Regions from separate parts of the Planococcus kocurii genome, predicted to be linked through region 2. Evidence: riboswitches for the same ligand, from Rfam matches in the RefSeq annotation. Region 2 holds a riboswitch; each other region holds the start of a gene.
The links. A riboswitch is a leader RNA that binds a small molecule or an ion and turns the genes downstream of it on or off. The one in region 2 is predicted to bind thiamine pyrophosphate.
Positions count from the first base shown of each region.

Region 1: linked by a shared signal. The riboswitch ahead of tenA (thiaminase II) and the one ahead of AUO94_RS16530 (YkoF family thiamine/hydroxymethylpyrimidine-binding protein) in region 2 are both predicted to bind thiamine pyrophosphate.
Region 3: linked by a shared signal. The riboswitch ahead of thiT (energy-coupled thiamine transporter ThiT) and the one ahead of AUO94_RS16530 (YkoF family thiamine/hydroxymethylpyrimidine-binding protein) in region 2 are both predicted to bind thiamine pyrophosphate.

Region 1 covers NZ_CP013661.2:2,134,808-2,145,490, forward strand. The annotation lists gene AUO94_RS10520 (LytTR family DNA-binding domain-containing protein) at 1-153, shown strand, start outside; gene AUO94_RS10525 (succinyl-CoA:acetate CoA-transferase ScpC) at 440-1,963, shown strand; gene rlmN (dual-specificity RNA methyltransferase RlmN) at 2,233-3,306, shown strand; gene AUO94_RS10535 (hypothetical protein) at 3,516-4,073, shown strand; TPP riboswitch at 4,195-4,298, shown strand; gene tenA (thiaminase II) at 4,427-5,110, shown strand; gene thiM (hydroxyethylthiazole kinase) at 5,112-5,897, shown strand; gene thiD (bifunctional hydroxymethylpyrimidine kinase/phosphomethylpyrimidine kinase) at 5,894-6,739, shown strand; gene thiE (thiamine phosphate synthase) at 6,759-7,376, shown strand; gene thiW (energy coupling factor transporter S component ThiW) at 7,373-7,861, shown strand; gene AUO94_RS10565 (YkuS family protein) at 7,950-8,669, shown strand; gene AUO94_RS10570 (MFS transporter) at 8,880-10,157, opposite strand; gene AUO94_RS10575 (exodeoxyribonuclease III) at 10,400-10,683, shown strand, end outside.
Region 2 covers NZ_CP013661.2:3,372,213-3,382,895, forward strand. The annotation lists gene AUO94_RS16480 (ABC-F family ATP-binding cassette domain-containing protein) at 1-656, opposite strand, end outside; gene AUO94_RS16485 (hypothetical protein) at 764-997, opposite strand; gene AUO94_RS16490 (hypothetical protein) at 1,385-1,702, opposite strand; gene msrA (peptide-methionine (S)-S-oxide reductase MsrA) at 1,807-2,337, opposite strand; gene AUO94_RS16500 (LCP family protein) at 2,621-3,568, shown strand; gene AUO94_RS16505 (AI-2E family transporter) at 3,627-4,814, shown strand; gene AUO94_RS16510 (sporulation protein) at 4,879-5,298, shown strand; gene AUO94_RS16515 (energy-coupling factor transporter transmembrane component T family protein) at 5,575-6,330, opposite strand; gene AUO94_RS16520 (ABC transporter ATP-binding protein) at 6,311-7,741, opposite strand; gene AUO94_RS16525 (ECF transporter S component) at 7,734-8,315, opposite strand; gene AUO94_RS16530 (YkoF family thiamine/hydroxymethylpyrimidine-binding protein) at 8,317-8,907, opposite strand; TPP riboswitch at 8,999-9,104, opposite strand; gene AUO94_RS16540 (immunoglobulin-like domain-containing protein) at 10,000-10,476, opposite strand.
Region 3 covers NZ_CP013661.2:787,456-798,138, forward strand. The annotation lists gene AUO94_RS04090 (M3 family oligoendopeptidase) at 1-280, opposite strand, end outside; gene AUO94_RS04095 (tryptophan-rich sensory protein) at 475-1,206, shown strand; gene map (type I methionyl aminopeptidase) at 1,313-2,065, opposite strand; gene thiT (energy-coupled thiamine transporter ThiT) at 2,200-2,775, opposite strand; TPP riboswitch at 2,872-2,969, opposite strand; gene AUO94_RS04110 (M20 family metallopeptidase) at 3,118-4,191, shown strand; gene AUO94_RS17345 (hypothetical protein) at 4,257-4,394, shown strand; gene AUO94_RS04115 (SGNH/GDSL hydrolase family protein) at 4,517-5,428, opposite strand; gene AUO94_RS04120 (aminopeptidase) at 5,441-6,670, opposite strand; gene AUO94_RS04125 (DEAD/DEAH box helicase) at 6,667-7,827, opposite strand; gene AUO94_RS04130 (MDR family MFS transporter) at 8,001-9,470, opposite strand; gene AUO94_RS04135 (TetR/AcrR family transcriptional regulator) at 9,639-10,499, shown strand.

The DNA.
Region 1 (10,683 bases), 1.2 Mb from region 2:
CGCTGCCATCGTTCATTTATTGTTAATGTGCATCATATAGAAGAAATTTACCCAGATACACATTCCACATTTGTTTTGGCAATGAATAACGGAGCACGAATCCCCGTCAGTCAGTCTTATTCTAGCTATTTCCGAAAACTTTTAGGGTTTTAAGAAAAGCGCATGTCCGCGAAAAGCGATCATGCGCTTTTTTTTGCTTAAAAAAATGCTGTTTGAGACAGCTGTTTCTCTGCTTTGTGACAGTTAACGCTTGTCCGTGCTGTAAAACTCAGTTTTTTAACAGGATAAGTTAAAATTATCTAATAATTAAAAGATAATCGATAATGACATGCTCTACCCTTTTTTACGTGAAATGCGATTTTAAACTGAGCGTACGCTCATGAAAACGCTTTATTTTAAAAAAGCCATTAAAATTAATAGTGAAAGAGAGTGATCTACAATGGAACAGAAAGTTAATCGAATCAAAGCCAAACAGTTGCAGGAGCGAGTAGTGACACCTGAAGAGGCGGCTTCATGGATACAAGACGGCATGACACTTGGACTTAGCGGGTTTACGCGTGCTGGAGATGTGAAAGCGGTTCCTTTCGCTTTGGTGAAACGTGCAGAAAATGAAAGCTTTAAAGTGAATGTTTTCACAGGCGCTTCGTTAGGCTCAGATATCGATCGATTGTTTGCAGAAGCGGGGATTGTCAACAAACGTTTGCCATTCCAAGCAGAACCGGCAATGCGCAAAAAAATTAATGACGGCGAAATGCTGTTTGTCGATCATCATTTGTCACACACGGCAGAATGGGTTCGTACAGGCGTTACAGAACCGATTGATTTTGCTATTGTAGAAGCGTTATCTATTACAGCAGACGGCATGATCATTCCGACAACTTCTGTTGGAAATTCGGCAGTGTTTGCGAAACATGCTAAAAACATCATCGTTGAAATTAATATGGCACAGCCCCAATTATTTGAAGGCTTGCACGACATCTACGATACAGGCAAACAAGGTGAGCGCTTGCCAATTCCAGTAACCGCTGTTGATCAGCGCATTGGCACAGTTGGTATCCCGATCGATATGGAAAAAGTGAGAGGCATTGTTTTTACTGAACAATTGGACTCTCCTTCAACTATCGTGCCACCTGACGAAGATACAGAAATTATGGCTGGCCATTTGCTTGAATTTTTACGTGCTGAAATTCGTGCAGGTCGCTTAACAGAAAGCTTGGCTCCTTTGCAATCAGGTATTGGATCTGTAGCGAATGCCGTTTTACACGGAATGGTTGATTCGGAATTTAAAGATTTACAAGTATATTCGGAAGTCTTACAGGATGCTGTTTTTGATTTGATGGATGCGGGTAAAGTAAATTTCGCATCTTGTTGCTCAATTACATTGTCCGAACCGAAAATGAAACAAGTTTTTGGGGAATTTGAAAACTACCGCAACAAAATTATTATGCGTCCACAGGAAATTTCCAATCATCCGGAAATTATCCGCCGTCTCGGACTCATTTCGATTAATACCGCATTAGAGTTTGATATGTATGGAAATGTTAACTCGACGCATGTTTCAGGCACTAACATGATGAACGGCATCGGCGGATCAGGTGATTTTGCGCGCAATGCTCGTTTGGCGATTTTTGTAACAAAATCAATTGCCAAAGGTGGAAATATTTCAAGCGTCGTTCCATTTGTCTCGCATGTTGACCACACAGAACACGATGTGGATGTCGTTGTCACGGAACAAGGCTATGCAGATCTTCGTGGCTTAGCACCGCGCGAACGCGTGGAAGTTATCTTGAAAAACTGTGTACACCCATCGTATCGTGCACAACTTCGCGCGTATTACGACGAAGCGCTAACACGCGGTGGGCAAACTCCACATGTCTTAGAAAAAGCGTTCTCTTGGCACACGGACTTAGCAAAAAACGGTACCATGCTACAGAAAAAACAGCAGGCAGCCGTATCTGTGTAAAATAGTTTGGAAATAAAACGCTTCTATAAAAATCAATGAAACCAGGTCTGCTTAACAGCGCCTGGTTTTATTGTTTCCAATAAGCTTCAATTAAATAGGCAATTCCGTATAGGAAAGATCCTTCTTTTTACCTTTTTTTATTTTTGAAATAGGCGGTATAAAAGCATTTATTAATCAGATTTTTCTGTCTAAACAAAAATAGTTGTTGTCAAGCGTTATTTTTAGTATTATAATAAGCAATTGTGAAATTTGAAATGAGGGTTCTTTAAATGAAAAATTCCATCTATGGATTAACGATAGACCAGTTAAAAGACTGGTTTTTAGAAAATGGTCAGAAAAAATACCGTGCGGAACAAGTATGGGATTGGTTGTATATAAAACGCGTCACTGAATTCGCAGAAATGAACAATCTGTCGAAAGACTGTGTTCAGTTGCTAGAAGACAACTTTGCGATTCGCACGTTGAAAGAAACAGTGAAGCAAGAATCTGCAGACGGCACGATTAAGTTTCTTTTCCAAATGCAAGACGGTAACTTGATCGAAACGGTATTAATGCGTTTTAAATACGGAAATTCTGTTTGTGTAACCACACAAGTGGGTTGTAACATTGGCTGCAGTTTCTGTGCCAGCGGACTATTGAAAAAGAGCCGCGATTTAAACGCGGGCGAAATCGTTGAGCAAATTATGCAAGTGCAAGCGCATTTTGACACACAGCAAAAAGAAGAACGTGTGAGTCACATCGTCGTAATGGGTATCGGCGAACCATTTGATAACTATACGAATTTGATGGGCTTCCTAAACATCGTTAATTCTCAAAAAGGTTTGGCTATCGGAGCTCGACACATCACCGTTTCAACAAGCGGTATCGTGCCAAAAATTTACGATTATGCAGATGAAGGCTTACAAGTAAACCTGGCAATTTCAATTCATGCACCGACTAATGAGTTGCGTACGCGTATTATGAAAATCAATAAAGCATATCCAATCGAGAAATTGATGGCTGCGATCGATTATTACCTAGAGAAATCCAACCGTCGCATCACGTTTGAGTATATTTTATTGCGTGACGTCAATGACCATGTAGAAGAAGCGCATCAATTAGCGAAATTGCTAGAAGATAAGCGTCACTTGTCATACGTGAACTTGATCCCGTACAATTCAGTTGATGAGCACGATCAATATCAACAAAGTACACCAGAAGCCATTAGTGCTTTCTACGATGCATTGAAGAAAAAAGGCATCAACTGTGGCGTACGTCACGAGCAAGGCGCCGATATCGATGCTGCTTGTGGACAGTTACGAAGCAAGCAAATCAAAAAAGAGAAAAAAGAAGTAACCGTTTAATAAGCAAAAACGTTCCTGATTTTCAGGAACGTTTTTTTATGCTGAAAACAAACTATTTTAAACAATGGTCTTTCAAAAAATACTTTTTTAGTAAATGAAACTTTCTGAACATTAAGAACGTATGAATCTTAGTAGCACGAGTAATTTATCTAATCGATTATTTTTGGTCAAAAGTTTATAAATAATGGGTTAAGAAAGGAAGTGGGGGATTGAAGAAAGTTCTGTGTACAGTAATTTTGCTTGGAGCAGTCACCTTAGCTAGTTGTAGCGGCCTTTCAACACACGAAGATGATGAAGTAGCCGCTATTGTAAATAATCATGAAATTACAATAGGGGATTTACGATTTTTATATCCTGACGATAGCGCATTAGATTACTTGGATTCAGCAATAGCTGTAGAGTTGATCAAACAAGAGGTACAGGAAATGAACCTTGATATTTCTCCACATCTTACAGGAGAAACAACCTCGGAAGAATTTGAAAAACTTCCTCCAGCGAATACAAAAGATGAAGGTGGAAAGCAAGTGCGTGCGTATGCTATCGCTCAAGCTGAAAAACTAGATATGTCACCCGAAGAATTCCAAAAGCAATACGGTAAAAAAATTAATGAACAAAATGCTTATATCAATACGTATCTTGAGGAGAAACTAGGGGGAGGAAACGTTAATGATCTAACATGGATGGATGACTTTGGGGAAGACTATAATAGGTTAGTAGAAAAATTAGTCGAGAAAAATAAAAATGACATTGACGTGTTTATTAATTAATGTTTTTGGAGAACACCATTTAGAAGTACACGTAGTTCTATACCAAACCAGCAAAAAGAATTGTATAAAGACTATAGAATTAGTAGAATCTATGATATAGTGATGTCGAAAACATAATTAAAAACACCACTAGGGGAGCCGGATATCGGCTGAGATGAGCATAAGCTCGGACCCTTTGAACCTGATCTGGATCATACCAGCGGAGGGAAGTGGCGGAACGTCTGCTATTTTCTTATCGACTGCATACGCCGCTTCCCTTTATTGGGGAGCGGCGTTTTTATTTTGTGCAAGAAAATTGACCGTGCCTGTCAGAGCAAGGCACGGAAACTAGATACAGAAAAGGAGATAGGAAAATGACATTTTGTACAGAAGTGAGAAAAGAATGTAACAGTTTATGGCAAGCAAGTTTTGATCATCCGTTTGTAAAGGGAATTGAAGATGGGACATTACCAGTCGAGATATTCCGTTTTTATGTCATGCAAGACGCTTATTACTTATCCCATTTTGCTAAAATTCAGGCACTCGGTGCGTCTAAAGCAAAGGATATGGAAACGACGCAACGCTTTGCAATTCATGCGACACATACCAGTACAGCCGAGCTATCGTTACATGAATCATTTATGAAAATGTTAAGTGTTACGGAAAAAGACTGGTCCCAATTCGAACCTTCACCTACAGCGTATGCGTACGTATCTCATATGTACCGCGCATCTGCAGGGGAATTGGCAGATGTATTAGCAGCCATATTGCCTTGTTACTGGTTGTATTACGAAATCGGTGAGCGATTGAAACATGCAAAACCGGATCATCCGATTTATGACCGGTGGATTGAGACTTACGGGTCCGAAGAATTTGGTGAACTGGTCAACGAACAAATTGAACGGATGAATCAGTTGTCAGAAGACTTGCCAGAAGCACGCCGTAAAGAATTAAAAGACCATTTCCGCAAAAGCAGTTATTATGAATTGAACTTTTGGGATCAAGCCTGGAGACAAGAATCCTGGTCTATAGAGCCAACTCAAAAAGTAGGTGTTTAACATGTTTCAACAAATAAAACAAAAAAACCCGTTGGTTCATTGCATCACAAACCATGTAGTTTCGAATTTTCAAGCGAATGGTCTATTGGCAATAGGCGCTTCTCCAATCATGGGAGAAGCGCCTGAAGAAGTAGAGGAACTCGCTGGATTAGCACAGGCAGTGTCATTAAACATTGGAACTTTACACGCGGAGTCGCTGAAAAGTATGCTGATCGCTGGAAAAAAGGCAAACCAATTGGGCATCCCGGTTGTTTTAGATCCTGTTGGAGCAGGAGCAAGTAACTTCCGAATCCATGCTGTTCGAGAAATTTTAGAGACAGTTGACGTCAGCGTTCTTCGCTGCAATGCAGGAGAGCTCGCAGCTGTAGCGGGTAAAGAGTGGCAGTCTAAAGGTGTTGATGCCGGAGAGGGGCTTCTAGACGTTAAAGAGCTTGCTATGTCTACTGCGAAACAGTTGGGCTTGATTGTAGCGGTCACGGGCAAAATAGATTGTGTGACAGACGGAGACTGTGTTGATGAAATTCCTTTTGGAAGTCCGATTATGGCTTCGATTACAGGAACAGGCTGCTTACTGAGTAGCGTTGTCGCTGCAGGTCTTGCTGTTGATTCTGAAAATCCGTTAGAAACAGTGAGCGCTATTTTGCGCTATTTTGCGATTGCTGGTGAACTAGCTAGTCAAAGCGTGAGTCTCCCTGGAGATTTTCAACTTGCTTTCATGAATAGACTAGCCAGTTTAACGGACGGCGAAGTCGCCGAACAAATTTATTTACAGGAGAGAGTGCTATGACAAAAACACCGCAAACTTTAACAATTGCTGGATCCGATTCTGGAGGAGGGGCAGGCATTCAAGCAGACTTGAAAACGTTTCAAGAGCTGGATGTCTATGGCACCTCTGTTATTACGGCCGTAACTGCTCAAAATACGATGGGTGTTTCCGCTATCTACCCAATGTCGGCACAAGCCGTACACATGCAATTAGAAGCGGTAGCTAGCGATTTTGAACTAACGGCTTTAAAAACAGGTATGTTATTCAATTCTGAAATTATTAAAGAAGTGGCAACCGCAATTCACAAGTTCGACTGGAAAAATGTCGTTGTGGATCCCGTCATGATTGCTAAAGGGGGCGCGGATTTATTGCAGCAAGAAGCAGTAGATGCAGTGAAAACGCATTTATTGCCACTGGCATTACTCGTTACCCCAAACATTCCAGAAGCAGAAGCTTTGACGGGCATCCCCATTACAAATGTTAGTAGTCGTCAACATGCAGCTGAAAAAATTTTGTCACTAGGTGCGAAATCCGTCGTTATTAAAGGTGGCCATGCAATGGATAGAGACTATGCAGAAGACTATTTTTTGCAGGCAAATGGGGAATCGTTCGTGTACCGATCAGCTCGGATTTCAACAAAACAAACGCATGGTACTGGCTGTACGTTTGCAGCGGCTGTGACAGCAGAGCTAGCAAAAGGTCAGCAACTAAAAGACGCTATTTTTACGGCCAAACAATTTATTCAAGCGGCTCTTAGTGAACCACTGAATATTGGACAAGGTCATGGACCCACAAACCATGCGGCATATAAAGCTAGGATAGTAGAAAAGAGGGAGGCACATAAAATTGAAGTTTTCTACTAAATCATCCATCTATTTTATTATGGGTTCAAAAAACTCAGGAGTTCGAGACCCTTTGCAAGTAGTCGAGGCAGCATTAAGGGGCGGCATCAACCATTTCCAATTGCGAGAAAAAGGTGATGGTGCATTGACGGGTTCAGCACTACTTGAATTTGCGTTACATTGCCAGCGATTGTGTCGTGAGTACAGCGTGCCGTTTATTATCAATGATCAAGTCGAGCTGGCATGTAGTATTGGAGCAGATGGTGTTCATATCGGTCAGGATGATGCAGCGACGCAAGAAGTTCGTCAACTGATCGGAGCCGACAAAATTTTAGGCGTTTCTGTTCATTCTGTAGAAGAAGCTAAAATTGCTAGTAGAGAGGGAGCAGATTACGTTGGAATGGGTCCGATTTTTGGAACAGTTTCAAAAGCAGATGCCAAAAAACCGGCTGGCGTCAAAGAAATTTTAGCAGTTAAAAATGAATTGCCTAACTTACCGATTGTCGGCATCGGCGGCATTACTGCTGAAAATGCCCATCAAGTTTGGCAAGCAGGCGTTTCAGGAATTGCCGTTATAACCGCAATCACAGAAGCAGCGGATATTGCAGAACGCATTCAACTGTTACAAGTTCCCTGCAAAGAAGAGCATAGAACATGACAACGAAAAAAATGGTCGTTATGGCGATGTTTGTGGCGATTGGAGTGGCAGGTTCTGCTTTTGTTTATTTTCCAGCAGGAATTGCTCGAGCCTATCCAATTCAGCACGCGGTCAATGTGATTGCAGCAGTTCTCCTGGGGCCAGGTCCGGCTGTGTTGATTGCCTTTATGACCGGGGTCATTCGAATACTAACGGGAACCGGCTCGTTATTGGCTTTTCCTGGTGGAATGATTGGAGCTTGCCTAGCCGGCATTATGTATGCCAAGTTCGGTAAGATTTGGCTAGCTGCTCTAGGAGAAGTAGTAGGCACTGGACTCATTGCTTCACTAGTAGCGGTTCCTTATGCACAGCTTTTCCTTGGCACTGAATTTGGCGCTTTATTTTTTGTGCCACCTTTTTTTATTTCCAGTTTGTCTGGTGCCGTGTTAGGTGTTGTGTTGGCAACGCGTCTCATGAAGACCCAGACTCCAAAAGCCTGGCAGTAAATCATAGAGCTTTCTAAACGTGTTTATAACTTCGTAAATAAGGGAAAATGAAAGATATAGACATTTAGAAAAAGGGAGTGGACAGAATATGGTGAAAATTGCAGTCGAGCATCCATTTACATCGGTACGTGAAGCGTTAGAGAAAAAGGGGTACCAGGCAGACATGCTTGAAGACAAAGTAGATTCTACTGATTACGACGTTATTGTTGTGAGAGACCAAGCAGATTTAGCTGACTATCACATGAGCGTGTCACTTGTCGAAGCTAAAGGCCGTACATTATATGAAATCGTGGAAGAAGTAGAAGAACGTCTTGTGCGCGGTGGGAAAATTCAAGAGCCGCAACCAACTGAAGCTGAACGAAAAGAAAGCGGTGGCGGTGGCGGCTTCTTAGCTGGCGCAGCAACTGGTGTAGTTATTGGAGCCGCAGCTGGATTGTTATTCGCACCAAAGAGCGGCAAAGAACTTCAAGAAATCGTTAAAGAAAAAGCAATGGCTTTAAAAGAAGACAACGCTGAAGGTTCAGGCGGTGCAGTAGATCAAGTGAAGGACAAAGTAAACCAACTAAAAGAAAAAGCAAGTGATTATACAGAAACTGCTAAAGATAAAGCAAGCGATTATACCGAAAAAGCGAAAGACAAAGCTGACGAACTCAAGGCAAAACGTGTAGAAAAACAAGAAGAAAAAGAAGTTGAAAAACAAGAAAAAGCTATTGAAAAAGAAGTGAAAGAGCAAGAAAAAGTAATGAAAAAGAAGAAAAAGAGCAAGAGAAAGCTGAGAAAGAACACGAGAAAGCTGAAAAAGCAGTAGAAAAAGAAATCAAAAAAGCTAATAAAGAAGCCGACAAAGAAACAGGCGGCACCGAAGTGGTCGATTTGAAAGATGCAACGATCAAAAAAGACAATGCTGGCAACGTAACAGTTAAAGCAGACAACTCTAACAAAAAATAATGATAAAAAGGTGCCCCAACTCAGTTGGAAGGCACCTTTTTTGATTTCAATTTGTTGTCGTTTAGTCACTTTAGACCTCGGATACTTCGTCTACAGAGTCATGCGATGTTGGTTCAGGTACACGAGACAATACGATCAGTCCGATGACGAATAAGATAACCAGACTGAACACACCCATATTGGATTTACCTGTCACTTGAGAAGTAATAGCTACAAGCAAAGGACCAAGGATTGCGGCAAACTTCCCAAAGATATTGTAAAAACCAAAAAACTCATTGGAATTTTCTTTAGGGACGAGTTTTCCGAAATAAGAACGACTCAATGCTTGAATGCCCCCTTGGCTTGTTGCTACCAGCATAGCCAAAATCCAAAAATCCGTAATGGTTTCCAGAAAATAAGCATAGATACAAATAACGATATAAACACAAATTCCTACGTAAAGCATTTTTTTTCCGGTAAATCGATTAGCCAAACGACCGTAGAGAATGGCGAATGGCGCAGCGACTATTTGTGTAACCAGTAAGACAATCAATAAGCTCGATGAATTTAATCCCAAATCAGTGCCGTATGCAGTCGACAACGCAATAATGGTTCCAACACCATCAATATAAAAGAAATAAGCGATTAAAAACAAGACCAATGCTCGGTATTGCCGAATTTCCCGGAGCGTTTTTCCTAACCGTTTAAAACTTTGGCGAACTAGACGCGGTTCTCGTTTAATATAATGCAGTTGCTTAACATGGCGAAACATGGGGATTGAAAAAGCAATCCACCAAATGGCGGTGATCATAAAAGCGATACGGCTAGCGATAGTTACAGAAATGGGCAACAGACCATTTTGAGCGAGTATAATAATAGCAATCGATAATATAAATGGAATGGTCGAGCCGATATATCCGAGTCCGTATCCAAATGCGGAGACGCTGTTCATTCGTTTTTCTGTCGTAATGTCTACAATAAATGCATCGTAAAACAAATTAGCACCTGTCGCACCAAGAGCGGCGAAGACATAGCAAATCAACATGAGTAACCAATTTTCACTGGGTACGAAAGCCAGCAATGCAGTTGACGCAGTTCCTAATATGAAAAAGCCGACGAAAAATCGTTTTTTCAATCCTTCATAATCCGCAATAGTACCCAATATGGGACCAATCATCGCTAAAATAAAGGTAAAAATAGCAATGGTATAACCTAAATAAGCAGTTGAATTGGCTAAGCTAACACCGGCTTCAGTGGCAGAGGCTTTATAGTAAATAGGGAATACAGCTGTCGTGATAATTAGGGTATAAGCAGAACTTCCCCAATCATATAGTGCCCAGCTTTTCTCCTCTTTCGAAAATTTTTTCATGTTCTTTCCTCCTTTGTCTTTGAGATGCGGAATCGAAATTTTTATATTCAAGAGACTGCATTTCGGGCACGTAGCATGTTACTTTACAAGATAACTTTATTGTACAAGAAGTTCCTTCTGAATAATGCGGAATGTTTTAAAAAATACAGAAATTTTACATAAATGAAGTGTTATAAGTGATTGGTTGAGTCTAATCTATGCTTCCTTTAAACTAAGGGAGGGTTAAGAAAGAAGGGGCATCATTGAAATTAATTTCGTGGAATGTTAACGGCCTTCGCGCTGTTATGAAAAAAGGCTTTATGGATTTTTTTACTCAAGTGGATGCAGATGTATTTTGCCTACAAGAAATCAAATTGCAGGAAGGGCAAATAGAAATGGACCTTCCCGGCTATTATACATATTGGAATTATGCCCATAAGAAAGGCTATTCAGGTACCGCTATTTTTACGAAGCAAAAGCCGTTGTCGATTCAATATGGTTTAGGTATAGAAGAACACGACACGGAAGGACGAATGATTACATTAGA
Region 2 (10,683 bases):
CACACTTTGTTCAAAAAGTGACGGTCATGTGATACAACGATGACTGTGTTCGTGAAGTTCATTAAGAAGTCTTCTAGCCATTGAATAGCTTTCAAATCTAGATGGTTTGTTGGCTCATCCAGTAATAGAACATCTGGTTTACCAAACAAAGCTTGTGCCAAAAGCACTTTTACTTTATCTGACCCTGAAAGTTCAGCCATTGTTTTGTCGTGAAGATCCTCAGAAATGCCAAGTCCTTGCAAAAGAATAGCTGCTTCAGATTCTGCTTCCCATCCGTTAAGTTCAGCGAATTCGCCTTCAAGTTCAGCTGCGCGCATGCCATCTTCGTCAGAAAAATCTTCTTTCATATAAATAGCGTTTTTCTCAGACATGACTTCATATAATTTTTTATGGCCCATAATAACTGTTTCAAGGACAGCGTGCTCTTCGTACTCAAAGTGGTTTTGTTTTAATACCGCTAAGCGTTCACCAGAACCCATATAGACATTTCCAGACTGTGCTTCAAGTTCACCAGAAAGAATTTTGATGAATGTCGATTTACCAGCACCATTGGCACCAATTAATCCGTAGCAATTACCAGGGTTAAATTGAATATTTACATCCTCGAATAGTTTGCGATCACCAAAGCGAAGACTCACATCGTTTACTGCTATCATTTATACGTACCTCCCAAATTTCACAATAAGATTAGTATACCACGAAATCCACGGAAATCGATAGCAATCGCCCGTGGTCTCGGATAAACTAAAAATAGAAGCAGGTTTTATCTGGATTTGCGTTCTAAATAAGCTTCCAACATACCTAGCTCTTTATTTAATAAGTATTCCATCTGAACATAATCACGTCGACCGGGAATATGCTCTTGGGTCAGGCCTTTCATCGAATAGATAAAATAATAGCCACCAATTTGACGGAATAAAACGACGACATGAGGAAATTCATCGAAAATTGCTTTTATATTATAGCGCTTTGCGTAACTCCAATTTACGAGTTTCATTGACAACCCGCCTTTCACACCTCTATTTTAAATGAACAGACGGTGGGAACACAAGTTTGTATTCATTTATAAAATAAAGAAAGTTTGAGTAAAAAATAAAAATTATAGTAGGATTATAATAGAATTGAGTGAAGATAGAGAAATGATGCTGACCAACATTTTTTGAAAGGATTGCTTTCACATAAATTATTGCTAAAATTCTTAAAAGTTAGGCCTTTTTATGTAAATTTCATGATAACAGACTAGCATCGTTTATCGCAGTCGGTAACTTACCGAGTTTAGTAATTGCTATTTCGCTATGCGGAATTTTTCTGAATGCCTTGTTTATCATGTTTAGTAGAAAGCGATAATTGCTATCTTGTTTTTCTTATTGCACAATAAAAAAGATTAATCGATTTTTCCAGGTTCCATCTCAAACAAAGCTTTTATGGATTTAAATTGCATCGAAACAAGCCAAGAAAGATAAAGAGATATTAAAGGAAAGATGATACACCAGGACGAGACCATCGTAAATGACAATTCTGAATCTGGAAAAAAAGTTGTGAAATACCAATAATTATAGCTCAAAGTTAAAATCAATGTTGCAATCGGTCCAATGTAGATTCGTCTAGTGAAAATGGACAGCAAAATTCCGATTCCAATAACAATGATGGGAACGACTAGCAATTGCATAATGATTGGGTCAATAGATTCAATAAACTTCAATCGAGTACCTCCCTGAAAACGAAGAATAAAGTAAGAAAATCTAAATCAATTGTTTTATTAGTTGAATAATCAGTTTATTTTAATGGGTAAAAAAAGCTGACACATTAAGCGTCAACTTTTTCCCAAGTAGAGGTAAGAAATTCATCGCGACCAGATGCTGCTCGGTCGTTTTTGTAGTGTTCGGGATTTTTCTTGTGAAAGTCTTGATGATAATCTTCAGCTGGGTAAAAAGGTGTGGCCTCGCGGATTTCAGTGACAACCGGTTTAGTGAAACGTCCGCTGTCGTTGAGTTCCTGCTTTGACTTTTCCGCAATCACACGTTGGCGTTCATTATGAACGAAGATGGATGCACGATAAGAGGGACCACGGTCTTGAAATTGACCTTCGTCGTCTGTCGGATCAATTTGTTGCCAAAAAATATCGAGTAATTGTTCGTAAGAAAAGACATCAGGTTGGAAAGTGATTTCCACAACTTCCAAATGACCTGTTGTTCCAGATTTTACTTGTTCGTATGTAGGATTTTCAACATGTCCCCCACTATAGCCTGAAACGATCTGTTCAATGCCGTCAAACTGATCGAACGGTTTGACCATGCACCAAAAACAGCCGCCAGCAAATGTCGCTTTTTCCGTCATTTAATCGTCTCCTGTCAGCTTGATAAGAAGAATCTTACCACTCTAGTGGATTTCCGACAATGAAAATGTCTTCTCTATTAATACTAGCAGTGGAACGCTTCCTTTAGCTTACTGAATTTCGGTATAATAATGTGCTGATGGTGAACGACCGCCAAGTATATTCACGGAATGGGGACCAGCACTATTTATTTTATGTCCAGCTGCGCTATTTAAAAAATGTCGAAACTTAATAATCACGATAACGTCTTATTGACGTGAAAGTTTAGAAAGGAGTGCATTCCTTATGGAAGAAGAATTACAACCCATTAAAAGAAAAAGACGCAGAAAAAGAAGATTTCGACTGCGTGGTATCATCTTCCTGCTCCTGATTGTCTTGGTCGCTATTGGTACTTATGCATTCATACAATTTAAAAATGGTGAAAGTTTGGCAGATCAATCACAACAAGACCCTGTTATCTTCAATGAAGACGAAGCAAATGGAGAATATGAAAATATTTTAGTGCTAGGTGTGGATTCACGCGGGGAGGAGAAGTCTCGTACAGATACGATGATGCTCGTAACACATGACAAAGTGAACGGCGAAATTAAATTAACTTCATTTATGCGGGACATTTATGCAGATATTCCGGGCTATCAATCTTATAAACTTAATACCGCTTATTATTTGGGCGGTGTTGATTTACTTGCAGAAACGTTAAGAGGTATGTTTGGTGTAGAAATTCATCACTATGCACTGATCGATTTTTCGAGTTTTGAAAGTCTTGTTGATGTAGCTGCACCAAATGGTGTGGAAATTGATGTCGAAAAAGAAATGTCTGAACATATCGGTGTTTCTTTAACACCAGGTGTTCAAAAATTAACTGGTAAAGAACTTTTAGGATATGCTCGTTTTCGTGCCGATAACGAAGGAGATTTTGGACGAGTACGTCGTCAACAGCAAGTTATTACAGCGATGAAAGATGAAATGGCTAGTGTTACGGCTATTCCAAAACTTCCTAAGTTAGCTGGAGCATTACAAGGTTATGTCCAAACCGATATGCCGTTACTGGACCAAGTGAAGTTAGCGGCGCAATTAGCAACTGGAGGAGGCGGGGAAGTTGAACGATTGACTTTGCCGGTTGAAAACAGCTATAGCTATGGGAATTATTCTCACGCGGGCTCAGTTTTGGATATCGATGTTGAACAAAACAAACAGGCGTTACGCGAATATTTGTCGCAACCCTTAGACTAACTTTGTTATAATTATGCTAATATGAGACTATAAAGTTTATTCAGAAAAGAGGAAGCTTATGCAGTCAGAGGACAAGCCATCATTCTTTGCTACTAGTTATATTCGCTTTTTAGGGGGAAGAAACACCCTATTCACGCTAATTTCGTTGCTTTTGCTCGGATTGGTGGTATATATTTTTAGAGAAGTTTCATTCTTGTTTCATCCTATTAGCGTTTTCATGAAAACAGTCGTGCTGCCGATTGTATTGGCATTGGTTTTCTTCTATTTATTGCGACCGATTTTGCGTATGTTGGAGAATTTTAAAATAGCGCGTATTTGGGGAATCGTTATTATTTTTCTTGGCGTAATTGGACTAATCACCTTACTAATCGTCTTGGTTTTTCCTTTTTTACGCTCCCAATTTGAAACATTAATCGTTGATTTCCCAACATATTTTATGCAATTATTGACGAATGTAGATGGATTTTTGAGAACATCATTTGTCGGCGACTACTATAGTGAATCTAATTTCACGATTGATACCTTACTTGCTACGTTGCCTGCAAATATAGCAGATACGTTGCAAAATACAGTAACCAGTGTCATTACTGGGATTACGGGGTTAATTTCGACGATTACGGGCGTTATTTTGTCGATTGTTATTGTTCCATTTATCTTGTTTTATCTTTTAAAAGATGGCGAAAAATTGCCGGATTATTTCTTGAAACTTTTGCCGCCAAGATTCCGCGATGATACACGTGAAGTATTCGCAGAAGCAGATAAGCAACTAGGTGCTTATATTCAAGGTCAGTTAATTGTTGCATTTTGTATTGGTGTCATGGTTTATATTGGATTTTTGATTATCGGTATGGAGTATGCATTATTATTAGGAGTCCTAGCAATGGTTACGAGTGTTGTTCCTTATATCGGTCCGGCAATTGCTATTGCACCAGCTGCTATTATTGCTTTAGTAACGTCACCATTCATGCTCGTCAAGCTGGCGGTTGTTTGGACTGTTGTACAATTAGTTGAAGGCAACTTGATTTCACCGCAAGTCATGGGCAAGACCATGTTTATCCATCCAGTGACAATTATTTTCGTCTTATTAACAGCAGGTTCCTTGTTTGGCGTCGTCGGTGTAATTCTAGGAATACCGATGTACGCTTTAGTGCGGGTATTGGTTTCTCATTTTTATAAATTGTTTAAACGTCGCTATAATCGACACGAAATCAATTTAGAAAATCAATACGATTATACAGATTTTTAGTCGTGTTTCAAAATGATCGAATTGTGGTATATAAGTACTAACAAAAGTTGGGGGTTTCCACGATATGAAGTTTAAAGATTTTTTATCATCTATTGGCATTGGGTCACTAAAAGTGAATACAGTGGTTGAAATGCCACATTTAGAAGAAGGCGAAACACTGAATGGTACGATTTATCTTGATGGTGGGGACGGAGAACAGACAATTGATTTTATCGAATTGAATGTCATAAGACTCGTTGAAGATACACGAGATGACAGCGACTTTGATTTTTTTGAAACCATCATTGCGAAACAATCAATGGAGTTTGCAGGATCGGTCAAGTCAAAAGACACGGTCATGCAGCAATTTGAAATTGTTCCAGATGAGCGTTGGATGTTAGAACACCCAAAAGCTAAATTGATTTTACGAACTATTGTCCATGTCAAAAATGGCGTTAATGCAAGAGATGAAGACCTTATCACATATGGGCCGTTAGAGAGCTGAAATACAGCTCTCTTTTTTTTATGTAATGAAAGCGAAAGAATTTCTTAATTGAAAAGCAATACAGTCAAATGTGTTAATAATAATATTATGTGAACTCAAAAGAGCCTATTTATCCCATACAAATCAACTGAAAAGTTACAGAGGCTCTGTTTTTATTTACTATGTAAAATATTACATAAGGTTATTAATTGAAATTCAAAACAAAAAACATGCAATACAAGAAAGACGAAAAAAAGGAAATTCTCTTTAAAGAGATTTCCTTTTTTGAAAAGATTTTTAGCTCAACCAAACGCCGCCAAGACAGCTAATAAGTAAAATCGTCATAAAAACACCAGACATGAAGATATCTATGCGACCTAATCGAATGGGGCAGTAATAAGCGCTTCTAATGTTACCTGTAAACCCGCGTGCTTCCATAGCAAATGCTGATCGTTCAGCCTTTCTAACGGCTCCAGCAAGCATGGGAATTAACACACGGCGCATAGCTAGTATTCGTTGCCAACTGTATTTCTTCGTTTCAACAACGCGCAGTCTTTGAGCTTGTTGGATTTGTAAAAATTCTTCTTTCATAACCGGTAAAAATTGATAGCCGACCATTACACCATACGCAAGCTTCGGGGAAAGCTTTAACTGTTGCATGAGACTCATAATAAACTTAACCGGATCGGTCGTAAAAGCGAATAACAAAGACAAAGTCGAGAACGCCATAACGCGAAAAGCTAGTGACAAAGCGTATGCCCATTGTGTATCAGTCACATCAATTCCAGCAAATGACCAAATAACGGTACCGCCAGTATTTGCGCCGAATACGACAGTAGTCCATAAATAACCAAAAGCACCAATCGAAAAAGGGAGCATGAAGACCAACCATAGCTTCCAATTTGTACGACTCATTGTGAGTTGTAAAAGAATGATGCCTAGCCAAAACAACAGGGGCGTCCACGGATTAAAAAAGAACGCAATAATAAGCATTGAAATCGTCACTAAGATAAATTTGATTGAAGGATTCATGTCATGCAAAAGATTTTGCAAGGTCAGCCACTCCTTTTGGTGCTAGTAAATGGTGTAACGTTAGCAGTCTTTCGTTCTGCCATACGTCTTTTGCTGCAAATTTACCTGTCAGCTCGCCACCTTTAATGAGTAGCACCGAATCAGCAAGGCTCGCCGCAAATTCCATATCGTGTGTCACAATCAAAAGCGTTGTACCTTCCCGAGAGCGCTGGTCAATCAATTCAAAGAGTTCGAGCAGCGCGGCAGCATCCTGCCCAGAAGTCGGTTCGTCCATCAATAGTACTGGGCGTTTATCGGCGAGCATAGCGGCAATCGCTACACGGCGTTTTTGTCCGTGGCTAATGGCGAAAGGATGAGCGTTGTGAATTTCATCTAGACGCAAGTTTGTCATTAATCTATCGAGTTCTGAGCGACTAGAGGCTCCTGAATAAGCGACTTCTTGAGCGACTTGTTGCGTCAAAAACAAATACTCAGGAGATTGTGGAACATAGCCAATGCCTTTTGACTCAACAGTACCGGTCGACTTTTTGTAAATACCACATAGTGATTTGACGAGTGTGGATTTACCGCTGCCATTAGGTCCCGCAATAACGACTATTTCACCGCGTTCAACTGAAAAGGATAAAGACGACAGCAATTGGCGGTTGTTAATCGTGAATGACAGTTCTTCAGCTCGTAATGCTGTGGTCTCTCGTATTGCAGAATAGCGTTTGGGGAATAAAACCGGCTCTCTCTGTGTAAAAGACTGGTCCACTACTAGACGACCATCCCCATCCAGTTGGATTTCTCGTTCGAAAAAGGAACCCCAACTGCTTAACCTGTGCTCAACCGCAACAATTGTTAAAGAAGATCTTGTCTGTAGTTTCTCTAGCCAGTCGACAAATTGTTGTGCTGTATACGGATCCAAGTGAGAAAGCGGTTCATCTAGCAATAACACTTCCGGGTCCATGATTAACGCACAAGCAGTTGCAACTCGTTGTTTTGTTCCACCTGACAACGACTGAATGACGGCTTTTCGCAGATAGGTCAGGTCCGTCAATTCTAAAACCGCGGTAATGCGAATGTCCATGTCTTCAAAAGGTGTATGCAAGTTTTCTAACGTAAACGCCAGTTCTTCTTCAACGGTAGGCATGCAAAACTGTGAATCAGGATCTTGAAAAACTGTTGCAACGCGGTGATTGATTTCTCCAGGGGCATAATCACTAGCTGGTTTTCCGAATAGACGAATTTCACCGTCTATTGAGCCATCGCAGTTGTCAGGATACAAGCGATTTAATATATACAAAAGCGTGCTTTTGCCGCAACCACTGGGTCCAGAAATGACTAGCTTTTCGCCTCGACAAACCGAGAACGAAAGATTTTCTAAGGTTTTTTTAGAGTCTTCAGGAAAGTGAAACGACACTCCATTTAAAGAGAAAATCTCTTCAGGCATTGATATCACCTTTTTTCGTTCGGGCAATGGCGTAACCGCGGAGTGATCCGGTCGCAAGTAAAGCGTCTCCGATATACTTTCCACCAATACCCGCAATTATTGCCCCACTAAGAACGCGAATCGTAAACATTAACGCGACGAATGATGGATCCAGTGCTGCATAACCAGAAATGAAGTAGCCGTAAACAAAGCTGAAAACAGCTGATCCGATTCCTGCAAGCATAAGCACCAAAATAGTGAAATGCTTATAACCGGTTAATGCAAATGCCGCTTCAGCACCGAGCCCTTGAATAACACCAGATAAAATGAGACGCGGGCCGACAGCATTGCCAATTAGGACTTCAATTGCCGCAGCCATCGTTTCAGAAAGAAAGGCAGCACCCGGCTTGCGGATAATATACATGCAGATTATTGATACAATAAACCAAATACCGAACATCCATTCATAAGCAAGTGGTCCAATTACAGCTGCCCAAATATTCGCTGCGTGAACAAACAATAAATAGACGATGCCGAAAACGACCGCAAATAACGACATCAATACCACTTCTTTTAATTTCCACGACTTCAACATATTATGCACCTCCATGAGACGGACTATTGATGCTCATGGATATGGTCATGACCAAATGGCGATGTTTATCAGAGCGGGCATTGGTGAATGCTTCTTCATAAAAATCGAATACCTCATGAATATCGCCATGAATACCGCTTGCGTAATGCATGGAATCGTTGAAAACGCCTTGATGTTTAGCGCGCTCGACTTCACGGTAAATTACTGCCATGTAATCTGGATTGTTCATCGGGTATAGCGCAAATTGTGAAGATACGTATTGTTGTGTGTTGTCGGTATTTACTAGCACATCGTCTTTTTCTAAATAGACATCACCTGACGAATCACCAGGACAACCAATTGAAAAAGTGCCGGACAGTGCGACATGTTCGCCTGTCTTTGCCGTCTGCAAGGCTAGAGCTTTAGCGACATTAAAGACGTGAACTTGCTTGCCTCGTATTACTGTAGAGACGTCGTCCGTATGCATCCAAACGTTCGATGTGTCGGTATCGTTTAACGCCCTTTTAATTACTTTGATAAAATCGCCAGTCATCGGATGCAGTGAAAAGCGAAATCCAACGATTGGGCTCGTGCCGCATTGCAGTGAGTCCATGAATAATTCCTCCTTAAAAATGTGCACAAAAAAGACCGCATCCGTGAAGATGCAGCCATAGTCTACAAATAATTAATAAAAGAAATTATTTCAGAAATGCGCCGCACTTCCTCACGCAGGTATTATCCTGATCGAGTTTTGAGGGATCGAAGCTTGCGCTTGCATCTCAGCCAAAGTGGGCACCCCTAGTGCAGAAAACGGTATGCGGTTTTTGTGTTCGGGTTGTTCCCGATGAGTTTAGTGTAGAGGAAGTGACTGAGGAAGTAAAGAGGGGATTTGGAGACAGTAGAAGTGGAGAGAGGGGGTTAAGAAAGAGAAACAGGTGAAAGTCGCTCCGATCGCTTTGGGCATGGCTCTCGCACTAAGTCAGGAAAGAACACCTGTCTTAGTGCTTCCCCGAGCCCGTGGACGCGCCTCGCTTGGTAAGTTGATAGTAGGGGAGAAGTAAAGTTATTTTTTTGTGATTTCTCATGAGCTTATAGTTTGTAATAGCTTGCGAAAATCCTTCAAAGCAATTAGTTCATAGAATAACAAACAGGTTTTCAAAACTTTTACGAATGTTTTTTGCTAATGAAATATCGGGCAGCATCATACGTAGCTTTTCGATAGGATAGTATTAGTAAAAATGAAAATCACAAGATTACTTTGCTTAATACTTGTATAAAATGGAAGAACTGCACTGTGAGATGGAATTGGAATAAGACAAGCATCATTCTTCTATATTCTCATGAAAATTTTAAGCTTCTTTTGGATACAGTTTGCAAGAAAGAAAAACAATTTCCTCAAATCAATTTTTGCATGTGGTGCGATAATTTAACGATGGCTTGGTATGAAGAAGATTTAGATGACCAGGATCAATTAACTTTGGGTGTTGCACGGGATATTGAAGCTTAATGGGATGTGCATTTTTCTGAGTTTTATTCTCGTAAAAAGAACAGGCTCATGAAAACGGGCCTCTCCAAATTTGAATTACCACATGAATGGTTTGAAAAATGGACGGCTGAGTTAGAGGGGAAATAATCAGGGAATTCCTGCATTTGAATGTAACTTAAGTGCAGTTAAGTTACATTCAGTTTAATATGAGTTGCATTTTTAATAATTTATTATTGTAAATGGAGCTCCTAATCCACTGAGAGTGGCTCGATATTCTCCAGGAGTCAGATCATAGTTTAAATCTTCAACATTAAGTGTCATTTTAGTTGAAGTGCCTGGATCGTGAACTATTGCCGGTTCCGTAAAAAATTCTTCTTTCATTGGAACCCGAAACCATCTATCTTCCACCTTTTTTTCAAGAAATACATCAAGACCCGTGGAGTATTCTTGCGTACTGTCATTCGTAATTACAATTTTAATATTTTCAACTGTTGTTGGGTATTCACTTTTTTCTGTCTTAATCATTACACCTTTTTCTGATGTCGGGCGTTCTAAAGGGGCTTTATCGGAAAGAAGTGATTGATCTTCTGTGACAAAAGACTCTTCAAGAGCCGGTTGCGATTCAGCTTTCTGACAACCCGTCAAGAGTAAAAGGAACACTAAAATACCTAAAGTACCTTGTAAATATTTTTTCATGATTTTCCTCCCAATGTACTTAAGGGTCTGAGTAAAATTTACTCATTGAAGCAGACGGCTAGAATTGAAAAAAGTTTCATTAGTGGAATTTTAAGGGAAAATTTCTTGTAAGAGAAATCTGGACTTGAAAATCAGATATGAATGTAACTTATTAGCAAGTAAGTAACGTTCAAAATCCCTCCATTGCTGGAGGGATTTCTTCATGAC
Region 3 (10,683 bases), 890 kb from region 2:
AAATACCTGCTTTTTTATCTTGTGTATTTTGTGCCATCAAACAGCCAATAAATGAACCTGCTTGACTGAGATGGCGCATTACATGGCTCATTTGTTCAAGCAAGTCAGCAACTTTTGGTGCATCTTCTTTCGTCGTTAGTACTTCAAATTTTTGGACGTGCTCTTCAAATTCAGAGAGTTTGTTTACTGCCTCGTCCATATGTAGCCGCAATTCCCGAGATTCACTTCCTCCTGGAAATAGCGTGTCCAAATCCCATTGTTCTGGATAGGTAACTGTCATAATTTCTCCTCCTGATAAACTAAATTTTCTAAAAACACTTCTTTAGTATATCATTTTTCTTTCCGAAACCGGAACAATATTCCACTCTTCAAGCTAATACTTCACCTTATCGACATGTTTAGGGATTTTTTTGGAAAAGGTTAATTGTTGATTGAAACGACGACAGGTATACTAAAATGAAGGAGGGATTCTGCATGATTCGTATTTTACTTATGACAATTTCTTTTATTGCTGTCGTTGTCATGAATACTTTGGCAAATACCTTGCCGTTAAACGATCAAACTACAGGTGACGTGTCTAACCGACTGTTAGTCTTGTTTACACCAGCCGGTTACGTATTTTCAATTTGGTCCATCATCTATCTTTTGCTGGCTGTTTGGATTGTTGCTTTCTGGATACGTTTAAGAAAAGGACAGACCCCTTCATACAAGATCACTTTGTTTTTCGTCTTAAGCTGCCTGTTCAATATAAGTTGGCTCCTGTTATGGCATTATGAGTTTTTTGCCTGGTCCATTGTTGCCATGCTTGGCTACTTGATAGCGTTGATTGCTCTTTATCTGCAATATGGAAATTCGGAAAGATCGTTTACTGAACGGCTGCCTATTTCAATCAATATGGGATGGATTAGTGTAGCCACTATAGCCAACATCAGTTTCGTCTTAACTTTTTACAATTGGAGCGGTTGGGGGTTGAGCGATCAGCTGTGGACAGTTATTATGTTGACAGTCGCGACTGCAATCGCTTTGCATATTCGGTTTCATCATATGGATATTCCTTTCGCTTTGGTCTTTATATGGGCGTTCATTGGAATTGCTGTTAAACACGGTACAGACGAAATGTTAGTAACAACCGCATCTCTTTTCTTGAGCGGCGTTATCTTAACCGGTATTTTGCTCATAAAAAAAAGAACGGCACCTACTCAATAAATCTGCGAGAGACTCGATTAGAGCGAGCTTGTCTGCAGATTTTTTGCATTCACATTCAACTAACATAAAAAAGAGATTCGGCTATTCCACCGAATCTCTTTTTATGTTAGCTGTTTAGTTTAGTCAATAAAATCGGTTCACCTTTTGTTACCAATACAGTATGCTCGATTTGCGCGACCAATGATTGATCCGGTGTTATAAATGTCCAGCCATCACCTGACTCGATAATGTGCTCGGCTTTTTGAGAGATAAAGGGCTCTACTGCAAGTACCATGCCTTCTTTTAAAATCGTCGTCTCCCAAGCATCGTAATAATTTAAAATATGTTGAGGCGCTTCGTGAAGTGATTTACCTATGCCATGTCCAGTCAAGTTTTTGATGACGAACAAACCTTGCTCTTTCGCTTCACGTTCAACAGCCTTACCAATTTGGTTGAGTTTTGCACCGGCTTTGACTTTCGTCATCGCGCGGTCAAATGCCGAAGCAGCTGCTTCACAAATTTTTTCTTTTTCAGCATGTCCTTCGCCTACAACAAATGAAATTCCTGTATCAGAGAAGAATCCTTCATATGACCCCGAAACATCGATATTCACAATATCTCCATCTTGGATGACACGGCTACCTGGAATACCATGAGCCACTTCTTCGTTGACGCTGATACATGTATACCCAGGAAAATCATATTCTGATTTTGGACCGGAAACGCCACCCAGCTCCTCAAATAATTGACCGCCCAGTTCGTCGATTTCTTTTGTCGTGACTCCAGCTTTTGTGGCAGCTTTCATCGCTTCCCGAATTTCAGCCACCATTTGGCCAGCTTTTTTTAACATTTCAATCTCTTTTTCATTAGTTGCTATCATCAATGACCCTTCTTTCAAGCTTTTCTATTCAAGAATTATACCACAAAATTAAAAGGGATTCTCTTCTACAGGTCTAACTAGTTCTGAATCCAAAGATTGAAAAGAAGGCTGTCAAAAGACAGCCTTCTACCATTTCAAGCTTCTGCATCTACCAATTTCGGTGCAGCCGCAAAAAGCGCAGCACAGACAAAAGCAGCAAGCAAGAATACCGGTATCATGTAAGTTGCATTATAGATGACCGAATAGATGATCACATTGCCTTCAGCAAACATGCCGAAGAACAAAATACCTGTAATAACATGGACCAAGTAGCGCAACACAGAAGCGATTAGCACTCCTACTACTATAGCCGTTATCATTTTACCCGTTTGCTTAGCTTGCGCATGTTGCATATACTTTGCACGCATAACGCCCGCTACCCCAACAACTCCATACGCTAAAATATAATCCAGCAAGACCTGCATGACAACAAACCCAAACGATAATGGGGTGACAGAGATAAATCCAGAAACGATTTGCAGGAGCCCGACTAAAATCCCAGTTAGAATTCCGGCACCTGCACCTCTTCTAAAAGCAATTAAAACAATTGGAATCATTACCAAGCTGACCGAGCCGCCTTGTGGCATCCGGAAAGAAATGAAATCCAACACAAATCCAAGAGCCGCGAAAATTGCAATTTCTGTCATCAACAATACTTTTTTATTTCTCATGACTTCCTCCTTAGGTGTTGTGTACATCACCAGAAGGGTCGTGAATAAAACCATATTAAAAACGACGTCAGGACAGAGCCTGGCGTCGTTGTAAGAGCCGGTTTCCATCCACATCCCTGCGCAAGTGTTAACTTACAGGTTCAAAGGGTAAGAACAAATGTTCACTCTCAGCAAAAGCTCCCCTTGTGGTGTATACAACTATATTAACAGTCACCTGTATTATACACAACACTGTTCTTTTATGCAACATCGTTTTAAGATGATGTGATAGGGTAAAGATGAGAATAGTTACGATACTTGAAAGGTGGTGGAGGCAGCCGGGATATTAGGCTTGCCAAAAGGATGATTGAATTGTTAAAAGAATTGATAAAGATTCAAAGTGATACCAAAGAGGGTGCCAACAAAGCTCTTCTTTTCTGTGCCGATTGGCTAAAAACCAAAGGAGAATCCGTGAAGGTTCATGACAATAAAGGCTACTTGATGTTGACAGCTGTTAAAGGGCAAGGAGAAGAGACGATTGTCTGGAATGGTCACGTTGATGTAGTTCCGGGTCATAAAGAGCAATTTGTACCTGTTGAAGAAGGAGATCGACTTTACGGGCGAGGCGCTGCTGACATGAAAGCCGGAGTTGCAGCCATGATGCAGGCGTTTGTCGAACTCGACAGTTCCCTCGTAACTCGCGAAGTGCAGTTACATATTGTCACTGATGAAGAAATTGGCGGACGCCATACATCCAAGTGGCTCGTCGAACAAGGATTCCACGGTGATTTTGTCATTTGCGGAGAACCTACCGGATTAAAAGTCGGGCTTCAATCTAAAGGGATTTTGAGAATGGATATGGTTTTTAAAGGAAAACCTGCTCATGGTAGTCGTCCATGGGAAGGAATTAACGCCATTGAATCTGCGATGAAATTCCATCTGTCTGTCGCCGATTTACCGTTCCGAAAAGAATCCACCGAATATTACGAGCAACCTTCTGTCAATCTGCCCATCATCAAAGCAGGACAACGCTATAATGTCGTTCCTGAAGTTTGTGAAATGTCTTACGATATCCGTTTTATGCCAGGACAGCAAAAAGAAGAGATCGTTCGACAATTGGTGGACTTGGCTGAGACTTTGAACGTTACTATGGATTATAAAGCTTCGGGATCTACACCTCCTCTAACAACTACAAAAGACAATCCATTTATTCAAAGCTTGCAAAAAGCAATTACAGCTACTACACAACAACAAGCTGTTTTGTTTGGTCAGCACGGCGCAGCCGACACACGTTATTATGCAGCCGTAAACGGCGGTGAAGGTGCCATTGAATTCGGACCAAGTGGTGACGACTGGCATGGCAATGCGGAATATGTAACGATTTCAAGTGTTCACGCATACAAAAACATCTTGCTGGCACATGCGCAACTGACGTAAAAGGTTTGCATTATAGAGAACTCGGGAAAACAACAATCACTACGATTATGAATGGAGAGATTTAAATGGCAATTGGAAGACTACTGAAATCTGCAATCAAATATGGCCCTATAGCATATCCCATTATTCGCAAAGTATTAAACAAAAGAAAACAAGGCAAAGCAGGTCAATCCCCTACTAAACAGCCTACTAAAAAACGCTAATAAAAAACGTTCTGGCATATATGCCGGAACGTTTTTTATTAGCATGAAACAGCTACTCTTCTTCCATAAAAAAGTGAACCTCTCAGTATTTAGAGAAAAGTGAATATGCATTTTCGCACATTTTAAACGTAAGGGATTTCTTGCTGTAAAGCCAAGTAACCTGTTTTGTTTTGATCAGAAGGTCGCTTCGCCGTTTCTTCAGCTTCGCTATCTTTTGGTTTCTTCTGTTCTTGCTGTTCTTGTGCTTCTATAATTTCCTCAAAAGACAGCGGGTTTGCTGGTGGCAGTTCAGAATTTTCTATAGTCCACGCTTCTTGATAGTTTTCGAAAAATGCGTTTGCCATCGCCTGGTAACCAATTACGTTCGGATGAACATCGGCTGGATTTGGAATTTTATCCACGCCGTTTGCACCAAATGGTTGGTCTACTGACACAAAAACAGCACCCGCTTTTTCAGCTGACAGTCGAAGAATTTCATTAAGCCGATCCAGTTGTTTGGACGTGCCATTTTTTTGACTTTCACGGACGTGAGGGTATGCAAAATAATAGCCCATCACATAAACAGTGGCATCTGGAGATTTTTCGGTAAGCTCAGACAAGATTAAGTCCATATTTTTTCTTGCTCCATTGAGCGCAAAATCTACTTGACGTTGTTGAAAAGTCAAAGAACCTTGTTTCGAGTCGTTTTGCACTAAACGCAACAGATCATTTGCTCCAGCTGATATCGTTATCAGATTAGCTGACCCAAGCACTTTTTCCGCCTCATCTGTTTGTATACTGTCTAACACATCAGCCGTTGTAAATCCAGGAAATGCCAAATTTTTCGAATAAAAGGCCACGGGTTGATTGCGTGTTAGTTCTTGATGGATCAAATCGGTATAACCCGTATCTATTTGTTGATTGGGTGTTTGTCCTGCTGCTAGTGAATCCCCGATTGCCACATACGCGGCAGGGATTTGTATCGCTGCTTGCGCAGAGGCCGTTCCACTAAACAATAGAAAACCAGCCATTGCTGCCATCCAATACTTCTTCATCTCCATCACCTCTTAGAATGCCCAGTTTCCGTTTCGGAAGATAGGCTCTTTTGAACCATCAATCGTGATGCCATCAATATTCATGTGCTCACTGCCTATCATGAAATCTTCATGGACAATTGACGTGTTAAGGCCGATAGCTGCTAGTTGATTGCGCTCTAAATCGCGTGCACCTTCGTAGCAAGTAGGATAAGAATCGCCAATCGCTAAATGATTTGAAGCATTTTCATCGAATAAGGTATTGTAAAACAGAATATTCGAATCGGAAATTGGAGAATGGAATGGCACTAATGCCACTTCTCCCAAATAAGCTGCCCCTTCGTCGGCGCTAATCATTTCGTCTAGAAGTTCTTGTCCTGTTGCTGCTTTGGCCTGAACAATTTTCCCTTTTTCAAAAGTCAGTGTAAATCCATCAATCACATTGCCTTGGTAGACCAGTGGCTTTGTGTTCTGAACGATGCCATCTACTCCATGCTTCAACGGAACGGTGTAAACTTCTTCGGTCGGCATATTCGCAATAAATGGATTTCCTTGAGGCGTTTTTGACGCACCAGACATCCAAATGTGCTTGTCTGGAAGTTCAATAGTTAAATTCGTTCCAGGTGCACTATACTGCAATTTCACGTAACGTTTATCGTTTAATTGCATAGCTCGTTTCTCTAACAAGGCGATGTGGTTTTTCCAAGCTTCCACTGCATTGCCTTCACCGATTCGTACAGTTTTGAAAATAGCTTGCCATAAAGACTCCATTTGTTGTTCAGCCGGCAAGTTGGGAAACACTTTTTGTGCCCATTTTGAGGACGGAATTGCAACAATCGACCATGCTACTTTGTCCGTTCCAACTGCTTGACGATAGCGCTCTAACGCTGTTCCTGAAGCTTTTTGCCAATCGGCCAAACGTTTTGCTGGAATTCCAGTTAGCAAATCCGGATCTTCCGCATCAATCCACAGGAAAGCCCCACCCGTATTAACAACTTCGTCTCGCTGTAAGACAGACCATTCTGGATATTCTTTAAATGTATCATCAGGAGCTAATTCAAAATGCGTTCGTGTCAATACCGGATCTTCGTAATTAACCTGTACGCGTTTAGCACCTGCTTCATAAGCTTTTCTAACGACAATCCGCGTAAATTCAAGCGTGTCAATTGTTGTATTGATGACGACCAATTGTCCTTTTTGAACATTTAATCCGACATAAACCGTTAATTCAGCGTATTGTTCAAGCTTTTCATGAAAATTCATCGCTTATTCCCCTTCGCGGCAATGGTTTTGCTAGATCCTTCGATTAACTTACCACCATGAACAATTTTTTGAACAGGCTTAGAAGGCAATTCTTTCGTAAATTTTTTATAATGACGTTCATCAGCATACGCCAACAAAGTCAATACTTCACCATCAGCCCCAGCTCTTCCGGTTCTCCCTGAACGATGTAAGTATTGCTCAACGGTTTGTGGAACATCGACGTGAACCACATGCGTCACCAAATCGATATCCAATCCACGTGCCGCTACTTCTGTTGCAATCAAAACGGCTACTTCCCCTTTACGAAAAGCATCTAATGCTTTTTTACGTTCATCTTTTTTCATTTCAGAATGCAATGTGACGATTTTCGCGTCACGGAATTTCAATTTATTTTCCTTCATTAGCAACTGATCTAAGTTATTCACAAACGCTAATGCTTTCATGCCTGGAATATGCGAAATGCTGCGCAGCAATTCCGTTTTATCACGTTCATCCACTTTGATGAATGAATGCGTCACTTTGCCAAACATTGGTAAATCTGCAGCTGTTACTTGCAGACGCGTTGGATGTTGCATTAACCGTTCGGCAACTACTTCTATTTCTTCTGTAATGGTCGCAGACACAAGAACCAATTGGCGATCATGTTGCGTTTTTTCAATCAAGTCTTTCATAATCCCACGGTGCTCACGCGCCATTAACTGATCGCCTTCATCCAATACCAACATACGGATTTCATGCATTTTCAATTTTTTCGTTTTCACTAATTCATTTAGACGTCCCGGAGTTCCAACTACAATCGTTGGCTTTTTCTTCAGCTTTTCTAATTGACGCTGCATATTTGCACCACCAATCAACTGCGTAACGGTTACGTCTGTTCCTTCTGTCCACTCACGTAAGACATTAACGATTTGCATAGACAATTCCTGCGATGGCGCAACGATCATTGCTTGTATTGCTGGTTTTTCTGGATTTACTCGTTCTAATATCGGCAAGACATATGCCAAAGTTTTACCAGAACCTGTTGGAGATTCTGCTACGATATCATTGCCTGCTAACATTTCTGGAATCATCTGGTCTTGAATCGGCATTGCCGCTTCAAATCCAGCCTTCTCCCATTTCTCTTGCCATATTGGACTTAGTTCTTTTATAAAAGTCATTTGCGATTCCACCTTTTTTTCAATGCTTTTAGTGTACCATATTTGCTGTTTTATCGCCTTTTTGAAACCGGAAAAGTGCAAGCCTCCCTAGTGTCTAATGACTAACAAAGTGCAGTCATTTCTATTTTCTTAAATTCAAAAAGCCAGCCCGGATACCGGACTGACTCAGTCAATTATTCAGTTACTTCTTTTCGTCTGTAGACAATTTCTTTTTCGGCTTCAGTGACTGGTCGAACAGGCTTTTTAATAAAGAAAGCCAGTATCAATGATACGAGCGCGATAAAAGTAGAAACGAAAAACGCGAAGTTAATGCCGTCAAGCATGGCTAAGTTCAAAATACTCTCCGGAGAAGTTCCACTTGCCGCCAATTCTTTCGCTGACGATTCGGTGCGTGTGTTCATGATGGTAATTAAGAAAGCAGATCCAACAGCCCCTGCCACTTGCTGCAACGTATTATTGATTGCTGTTCCGTGAGGGTAAGATTTTATCGGCAAGGTATTCAAACCGTTGGTCATAACCGGCATCATAACCATTGAAATACCAAACATCCGCAATGTGTAAATTACCATAATACTGACGTAACTAGAGTCTAAGCTCAATTGGCTAAACATATACGTCGTTAAAACAACTAATGACAACCCAGGAATGGCCAACACTTTAGCGCCAAAACGGTCGAAAAGTCGGCCAGTAATCGGCGACATAAAGCCCATAATTAAAGCGCCCGGCAACATTAACAACCCCGAGTTAATCGGTGAAATTCCTTTGATGGTTTGGATATAAATCGGCATTAAAATCATTGCTGAGAACATAGACATGGAAAGAGAAATTGAAATAGCAGATGATAAAGCAAACATCGGATATTTATAAATTCGAATTTCCAGTAAAGGCTCATCTAATTTTAATTGGCGGAACCCGAAAACAATTAAAGATATCACACCTATTGCGATTGTCACTATGACAGTGGCATTGGTCCAGCCGAGCGTTCCGGCTGAACTGAACCCGTATAAAACACCGCCGAATCCTAAACTTGAAAGAGCCAACGAAGCTTTATCAAGTGATATATCTCTATTTTGGAATGTTAGGTTCTTTAATTTGAATATCCCTAAAGTAAGAGGAACTAGTGCGATCGGTAAGACAATCCAAAAGAGAACACGCCATGAGTAATGCTCGACGATAAATCCAGAAAGAGTTGGGCCAATTGCAGGTGCAACGACCATAACCAGTCCGAATATCCCCATTGCAGATCCTCGTTTTTCAACAGGAAAAGCAGCAAGCATAACGTTCATTAATAATGGCATCATCAATGCTGCCCCAGAAGCTTGGACCATTCTGCCGATTAGCAGAATGCTAAATGTTGGCGATATTGCCGCCAATAATGTGCCGAGTGCAAATAATGACATCGCCACAATGAAAATCGAACGATTGGAATAGCGCTGAATGAAAAAAGCACTAGCAGGAATCAAAATCCCGTTAACTAGCATATAGCCTGTAACTAACCATTGTGCTGTAGAAGCGGCTATATTTAAATCGATCATAATTTCAGGCAATGCAATGTTCAACAAAGTCTGATTAAAAATCGCTACGAACGCGCCGGTAAAGAGAATGGCAATAATGCCATAAGGTGGTTTTTTCTGTTCTGTCATATTTTCATTTCCTCCATACATCTTACGCTTTTTCTATTTCTTCATTTGATTATTCTATACCGGTTGTATATTTTTTTCAAGTCAAATGTTTTATTCATCTTTAATCATTGATTTGAAAGCGTTTTTAACTTATTATAAAGATAGACTAACGGTATAAAGGTGAGGTATATGAATCCGAAAAAACAACAAATTTTAAGCGCAGCCTACAAGCTGTTCATCAATAAAGGCTATAACCCCTCTTCTATCCAAGACATACTCGATGATGCTGGCGTGTCTAAAGGAACTTTCTACAACTATTTCGGTTCCAAATCTGAGTGCCTTATGGCAATCATGGAATCTATTGGCAGTGAAATTCGCCAGCAACGATTAGCCGCAGCACTTGGAATGCTAACCAACGATCCAGAGGTTCTGGCAGAACAACTGTCTATTCGCATCAAGCTGAACCTTGAAAAAAATCTATTTTCTCTCTACGAAAGCATCTTTTATTCACAAGATCCGGAACTAAAAGCATTTTCCATTAAACAATATACGTTAGAAATGGAATGGATTTCTTCACGAATCGTAGATGTTTTTGGCAAAGAAGCAGCTCCTTACGCATTAGAAAATGCGGCTTTTGTCCACGGTTATGTTCAGCAACTGATCCATTTATGGCGTCTCGTTTCTGTGGAGGAATTACCGGCAGAAAAACTCTCTTCTTTTGTCGTCCGCCGCTTACAAGCAACGATAACTCTTCAAATAGCAGCGAAAGACAGTTTTATTGGCAAGCTCAAATTACCAATCGCCACTTTAGCAGATCATGTTAGCATTGAAGAACTTGCTATGCTATTAGAAGCTTATGCTCAAAACTTAAAAGATCATGCCAACACACGGCAATTAGTGCAGTTTCTAGCAACAGAGCTCGCCACAGAAGCGCCGAGAAAAGCGTTAATTGAAAGTGTCCTAACGACTTTAGCTAATGACAAACGGATCGAAGCTGAACTGTCGATACTCATAGAACAAGTATGGAAGCATTTAGACGAGTTGGCATAAAAAAAGCGAAGCCAGTTTTGGCTTCGCTTTTTTCGACATTTGCTTTTGTGTGCATTTCATCACTAGTAGCTATATTGTCTTCCAGCAAAATGGGGATGCCATGCAAATGTGAAATCGTTTCTTTGTACATTAAAACTGATTTTTTCTGAAGTTAAGTTATCAGCTGTCAGTTCTTGCTACATTT